Regions from separate parts of the Shewanella colwelliana genome, predicted to be linked through region 3. Evidence: predicted binding sites of a transcription regulator. Region 3 holds the regulator's gene; each other region holds the start of a gene.
What was found. Region 3 encodes FliA, which starts transcription of late flagellar genes. Its sites were predicted from a motif close to CTAAAGNTNNNNNNNNNNNNGCCGATA; they were not measured.

Region 1: a site for FliA is predicted at 870-896, ahead of BEL05_RS00325 (VC2046/SO_2500 family protein). Genes of this name have one in related genera too.
Region 2: a site for FliA is predicted at 1,009-1,035, ahead of BEL05_RS15890 (DUF5610 domain-containing protein). Genes of this name have one in related genera too.

What each region holds. Positions count from the first base shown of each region.
Region 1 is NZ_MCBT01000001.1:62,852-65,119, reverse strand. Features, by position in the region: gene BEL05_RS00345 (PLP-dependent cysteine synthase family protein) at 1-3, opposite strand, end outside; tRNA gene BEL05_RS00340 (tRNA-Tyr) at 481-565, opposite strand; tRNA gene BEL05_RS00335 (tRNA-Tyr) at 606-690, opposite strand; tRNA gene BEL05_RS00330 (tRNA-Tyr) at 721-805, opposite strand; gene BEL05_RS00325 (VC2046/SO_2500 family protein) at 931-1,419, shown strand; gene BEL05_RS00320 (DUF406 family protein) at 1,495-1,782, shown strand; gene BEL05_RS00315 (sensor domain-containing phosphodiesterase) at 1,935-2,268, shown strand, end outside.
Region 2 is NZ_MCBT01000046.1:93,160-95,427, forward strand. Features, by position in the region: gene BEL05_RS15875 (hypothetical protein) at 1-76, shown strand, start outside; gene BEL05_RS15880 (hypothetical protein) at 73-282, opposite strand; gene BEL05_RS15885 (phosphoglycerate mutase family protein) at 391-921, opposite strand; gene BEL05_RS15890 (DUF5610 domain-containing protein) at 1,079-1,663, shown strand; gene BEL05_RS15895 (ferredoxin--NADP reductase) at 1,796-2,268, shown strand, end outside.
Region 3 is NZ_MCBT01000018.1:116,387-118,654, forward strand. Features, by position in the region: gene BEL05_RS07210 (protein phosphatase CheZ) at 1-225, opposite strand, end outside; gene cheY (chemotaxis response regulator CheY) at 239-622, opposite strand; gene BEL05_RS07220 (RNA polymerase sigma factor FliA) at 665-1,384, opposite strand; gene BEL05_RS07225 (MinD/ParA family protein) at 1,377-2,258, opposite strand; gene flhF (flagellar biosynthesis GTPase FlhF) at 2,263-2,268, opposite strand, start outside.

The DNA.
Region 1 (2,268 bases), on a different contig from region 3:
CATTGTTATTCCTGTAACGAATTGATTAAGAAATATGAACTCTATTGCTTGGACATTAATACCGTAACCGAAGGTACTTTATAAAATGATAGCACCACAGCAGCCCCCAATCTTGATACGTTGCGCCTCAAAAAGGGAATTAAGGTAACAAGATCCACCATCTTAGATAATCGCATCATACTCAATTTAAAAAGGTAATTCAGTAGTTGGTATGTAAAGTATGTGGTAGGGATGTTACGACAGTAAGCTGGGGAGCTTGGCAAGCTATATAGCGACATTGAGGTTATCAATTACATGATGCACTGTTTATGCGTGTGGCTTGTTAAGTAACGGGTGTGCTTATTTGTTGATTGGATAGCTGATAATGGACGGTAATAGCAGTAAACGGACGATAATAACAATAAAGAATATAAGGTGCTGGTTTGGGTATTGTTTTTGTAGATATGTTACGAAGAGATACTTTGAGCGAAGAGTGCGAAATGGTGGAGGGAGAAGGATTCGAACCTTCGAAGGCTGAGCCGTCAGATTTACAGTCTGATCCCTTTGGCCACTCGGGAACCCCTCCACGTGTATCGCTTAAAACCAATTTAATAATAAGATAAAGATGGTGGAGGGAGAAGGATTCGAACCTTCGAAGGCTGAGCCGTCAGATTTACAGTCTGATCCCTTTGGCCACTCGGGAACCCCTCCACGAATATCTCTATATCAAATTGCCGCAAATGGTGGAGGGAGAAGGATTCGAACCTTCGAAGGCTGAGCCGTCAGATTTACAGTCTGATCCCTTTGGCCACTCGGGAACCCCTCCTCAATTGCGGCGGCAATAGTAGTCAGAAACAGCCGCAGTGTAAAGGCCATAATTGAAATTATTTCTAAAGTTTCTGTTCAAGCGGTCGATTAAATAGCAACAGGCTGTTTAATCGATGTTTTTTTATGCAAACAACGCAAGTATTACTTTCAGAAGCTCATTTAGGCACCAAACTCAATCACGCCATCTCTGGTGAGCGTAGAGGAGAGTTCGGTTTGCTGTTGGCAATGTTGTCGGCCGATGCGCGTGACATGGCACAGTTCCATCTTAAAGGTTCGGACAGAGAGATTGAGCAACGTTTACATGAACAGTTTGAACTGCCTAAATCGCAGCCGCTATTAAGTGATATGTCTAAAGAACAGGTGATAGATCATAGCCTAGTATTTCAGCAGCAGGGGCTCGCCGCATTTCACTTATCGCAATGTTTGCAACCAGAGGCCGTCGTAACAAGGGGGGCTGTCCCGATAGAGGTGAGCCAAGTATTGGCAAACTGTTCATTGGTTAGCAAGGCTAAATATACGGGTGATCTGACAGATGAGGATCTGTCGATTAATACGCCGCACTTTGTTGACCAGCTCGTTCAACAGCGCTTACTTGCAGAAATAATTGTTTAGTTATGAACTGCGTCTCGAACTCATAGGCCAGTTGATACTATAATTATGCCTATTAACACCACATAGAAGTTAGCGATGAAAAACATTCAAAAAGCACAGTCAAATTTAGTGAATGACACCTGTACAGATTGCGGTAGTTACGCCGATATTGGTGCAGTGATTGACGAGTATGATACGCAATTAGTCATTGAAAGAGTTGGAGACGATGCCAAGGAACAAGCACAGCAATTAATTGATCTGGCTTGTAAACGATTTGGTGACCTTCAGTGCTTAGTTTCCGAAACTGAAGGGGGCGTAAGTCTCACTATCACGTTTAACTACAGTGCAGAAAAAATGATCTTCCAACTTGAAAATAACCTTTGATTATTATCAAGATATTAGTATTGAAAAGCCTATGGCGCATGGTGTAGTCTACCGTCGAATAGCAAAAAAATAACATCAGTGAAACTTTTGGCTGTCATTTGACGGCTTTACCTCAGCAGCAACCATTTTTCCGCTGCTGGCTTTAGGATGATATGAGCAAACGCCAATACCAATACCTGTTAGAGTCGATCGTGAACTCGGTAGAAAAACAGGAAGGACAATTTGAAGAAACCGCTCAGTTAGCCGTTAGTCTGCTCACTGACGCGCTTCCTATTGGCGGTGTCGGTGTTTGCCTATTTTCAATCGATCGTGATGAGACTGTTATGGTTGCCAATACAGGTCTTATCGATACCCATTCGTTGATACGTCCGCGTCCCAGCCTTTGTCCCCATTATCTCTCGCTATTAAAGTCTGAACGGGTAATCGATGCCATTGATGTTAAGCATGAGCAAAGACTTACAGAGCTCACTACCGCGTATTTTGACA
Region 2 (2,268 bases), on a different contig from region 3:
ATCTACGTCAATAGCGGGGATTACACGTGAACCTAAGGTATCTTCAAGAGACTATATTGGAATGGTTGGAGCTTAAGCTGTTTTCTTCGTGTTAACGGTTTTCCAGCCATCACACAAAAGGCTGAGTTTATTAGTGTCGGACTCATAAGGGGTTAGTCGAATGATTTCCCCTCCTTTGAAGCAGATAGTCTCTCCTTCAATAACGGTTAATCTATCGCAATTTTGGCAGCTTACAGATAATGGTTTACTCTTACCCGCTGAATCAAAAAAAGAGTTACTCACCAGATCCTCCAGTTCAGACGTAGCTTCACGTCTTTTGTCCATAATTTGCTAATGTAGTCAATTATGGCGCATAAATCTAGCCTTATCGAACTAAAATATATATAGCGGTTATTCATTGCCCGAACTTAGACCGTATTGGGTTATAACTATACTTAATGCCCCTTCATTAGGTAAGGTTAAAATGAATAACTTGTCATATTCATCTTCTGATAAATTGGCCAATGTAGGCCCTCCGAGTGCAGCTATGATAAGCGGAACTGTATTGGAGTGACCCGCAATAATCACGTTTCCTTTAGCTCCTGACACTAATTGTGAGATCTCTTGGATATGCTCATCGATATTTTTGCTAGCAGTGACACTGACATGGTTTAGGCTACGAGCGCTGATAAGAGGCGCTAATGTCTCTTGAGTGCGGCGAAATTGGGTGGTGATTGCTAACGATAGTGGAGTGCGTTCAAGCGTTGACATTAGTGCTATTGCGCGCTGTTGTCCTATTGCGGTTAGCCCAGGATCGGGGCGTTGGCTATCTTTCTCAGCATGCCTAACCAATATTACTGTTTTTGACTCATGCAGCTCAGCGGCGACAAGTGGCGCGGATTGTAGTAATAGAACTGCGATCAATAACTTAATTATATGCATAAGAATCATCTCTATGGATGGTGAATGTGGTTGCGACACGATTAGTTAGCCTATCATCCAATCTTTATTGATAAAACAAGATAAAAACTAAAGTTGATTAAATAATGGTCGATACTTAGAGATAAGCTATCGTCTTTTAAAATTAAGTGAGGCTGTAATGGAGATTAAGAACCACGGCGGCGCAGTGTCAGAAGTTGCGCGTAACAAGACTGAAACTTCTGGTAATCATGGCCAACAAGTCTCAGAGGTGGCAAAAAACAAAACCGCTCTGGCTGCCAGTAAACAGATGATGAACACGGCCATTATCGCGGCGCAGCAAGAGGTCAATTTAAGCTCAAGCAATGAACCTATGCGGCTACTTTATAAGGCTGCGATTGAAGCGATTAATGAAGAGCTGGCACCAACAATGGGCGAGCATGCAATTGAAACTGCTGTTGAACAGGGAGTAGACACCTCACCGGAAGCAACTGCTGAACGTATAGTTAGCTTTGCGACTCAGTTTTTTGCTATCCATCAAGAGCAAAATAGTGGACTCTCGTTTGATGAGCAGTTGAACTCTTTCATGGATAAAATTGGCGGGGCTATTGATCAAGGGTTTGATGAGGCCAAAGATATATTGTCGGGATTAAAAGTGCTAGAGGGAGATATTGCTGATGGTGTCGATCAAACTTACAGTCTAGTGCAGGAGGGGTTGCAAGCATTTAGGGACAGTTTTTCCGAGCCCGAGGCCCCAACCTCATAGTAATGGTAAACAGTAAGTACTTTCTTTATAAGCCCCTACTATTTAGGGGCTTTTTGTTATCTTGACTCGAGTAAATATAAGGTTAATGATGGTTTAAAGCCAAGATAGATAATATGACGATAAGGTGGATATATGTGGCAAGAGGCTAAGGTGATAGCGCGTATTGATTGGAATCATCAACTTTTCACTTTAAAATTGTCGGCTGACATAGCGCCTTTTATCGCTGGGCAGTTTATCAAGCTTTCTCAACATATTGATGGTAAGCGTATTGCTAGAGCTTACTCCTTGGTTAATGCGCCGTCTGATGACTATTTAGAGGTCTTGGCTGTAAGCGTCGAGGAGGGGCAGTTGTCTCCCAACTTACAGGCGTTGCAAGTTGGTGACAGTATCGATATCTCAACTAAAGCCAGTGGTTTTATGACCTTAGATGAGCTTCCGCAACAAGGTCGAGATCTGTGGCTGTTTGCGACAGGCACGGCAGTCGGCCCCTTTGTCTCGATGATGAGAACGGAACAGCCATGGCAACGCTTTGAGCACCTAGTGTTAGTGTATGGGGTGCGGCTTGCAGCAGATCTTGCGTACTACCAGGAGTTATTGGCTTTAAA
Region 3 (2,268 bases):
TTCGCTATTAGCCAACTCGACTAAGCGACCATCAACCTGAAAGTCAACGATAGCGCTATGAAGTTGACGTGTTAGACGGCCGACCTCATCAAAAAGCTCTTTTTGAATAGGGGTGGCGAGTTCTCTAACTATCTCGTCAGCTTGTTCTTGCTCATTAGCTTGAAGCAACTCTACGAGTTGCTTTGCTTGCGCTAAACTAATCAGCCCTGAAGTTTCTGCCTGCATAGCTTAACCTTGATTAACCGAGTCGTTCGAAAATTTTGTCTAACTTCTCTTTCAATGTCGCTGCAGTAAAAGGTTTAACCACATAACCATTTACACCAGCTTGGGCTGCTGCAATGATCTGTTCCCTTTTCGCTTCCGCAGTTACCATCAATACAGGTATGTGCTTAAGTTCGTCATCGGCACGGATCGCTTTCAATAGATCGATCCCCTGCATACCAGGCATGTTCCAATCGGTAACAACAAAGTCAAAATCGCCTTTTTGCAACATCGGCAACGCCGTTGACCCGTCATCTGCTTCCTGAGTATTGTTAAAACCCAAGTCTCTTAACAAGTTCTTGATGATACGCCTCATTGTCGAAAAGTCGTCAACAACGAGAATCTTCATATTCTTGTCCAAGGTTTCCTCCGCGGAGCTGTTTTTATTTTGCTCATGTAATCGTTATATTTTGGTCCAATGCTTAAGTTTAGCCTTTAGCCTGAGCATTGCCTGACTATGTATCTGGCTAACTCGAGACTCGCTAACATCAAGTACTGCACCAATCTCTTTTAAATTTAATGCTTCGTCATAATATAACGACAAAACTAAACCATCTCTTTCTGGTAAAAGTTTGATGGCTTCTACCAAGGCTTCATGAAACTGAGTTTCAGCAAGCGCCTCGAATGCATCATCTTGGGATTCTTCATCATGTCTTATTACATCGACCGAAACCCCAAGATCTTCAATCCCAACTACTTTTCCAACCGATACATCATTAAGAATATGATGGTACTCATCCAGTGTCATATCAAGTCGGTCTGCAATTTCATTGTCTTTTGCATCACGACCTAACTCCTGTTCTAGCTCATCTATCACTTGTGCGACACGACGTTGATTGCGATGTACAGAGCGTGGAACCCAGTCTCCGCGGCGTATTTCATCGAGCATTGAGCCTCGAATACGTATGCCTGCAAACGTTTCAAACTTTGCACCTTTACTGCCGTCAAATTTTGATGAGGCTTCTAACAATCCCATCATGCCAGCCTGTAACAGGTCATCCAATTGAACAGAAGCGGGCAACCGCGCTAACAAATGATGAGCAATCCTTTTAACCAACGGTGCATACTGTTCAACGATAGAAGCTTTATTATCTAAACAAGTATACGCTGAGGCTTTACTCACTCGCACGATCCTCTTGGTACTCTGGACGTTGGACCAACCTTTCTACAAAGAACTCTAAATGCCCACCAGGTTGTTGCGGTACTGGCCAACTAATGATTTTATTGGCCAATCCATGATATGCAATTGATGCTGGCGATTTAGGGAACGCTTCTACTATCAATTTTTGTTTACGAACTGATTTTCTGAGGTTTTCATCAAATGGAATCGTTGCAACGAGTTCAAGTGCGACATCGAGAAAACGATCGGTTACTTTGCTTAGTTTAGCAAACAATTCCATACCTTCGCGTAGACTTCTCACCATATTTGCAACAATTTTGAAACGGAACACCCCATGCTCGCGACTTAGGATCTTGATCAACGCATACGCATCGGTGATCGATGTCGGTTCATCGCACACAACGATCAACACATCTTGTGACGCACGAGAAAAGCTCAGCACCATATCAGAGATACCTGCAGCCGTGTCGACAATTAATATATCAAACTGTGTGCGCATCTCACTAAAAGCACGAATCAGTCCAGCATGCTGTGCTTGTGTCAGCTCTACCATGGCTTGCGTACCTGATGTAGCAGGTATAATCCCGATACCTTTTGGGCCTCTGACAATAATATCGTCAAGGTCTGCATCACCAGAAAGTACATGAGAAAGATTACGTTCAGCCCTTAAGCCTAACATCACATCGACATTAGCTAAGCCAAGGTCAGCGTCGAGCACAAGCACACGCTTGCCCTTTTCCGCCAACGAGACCGCGGTATTGATTGATACGCTAGTTTTACCAACGCCACCTTTACCACCTGATACGGCAATTACTTTTACTTTTTCGTTATATGGTTGATTCATCATACGTAAACCGCTTGCTTGATCCCGACTCATTATTTTACTC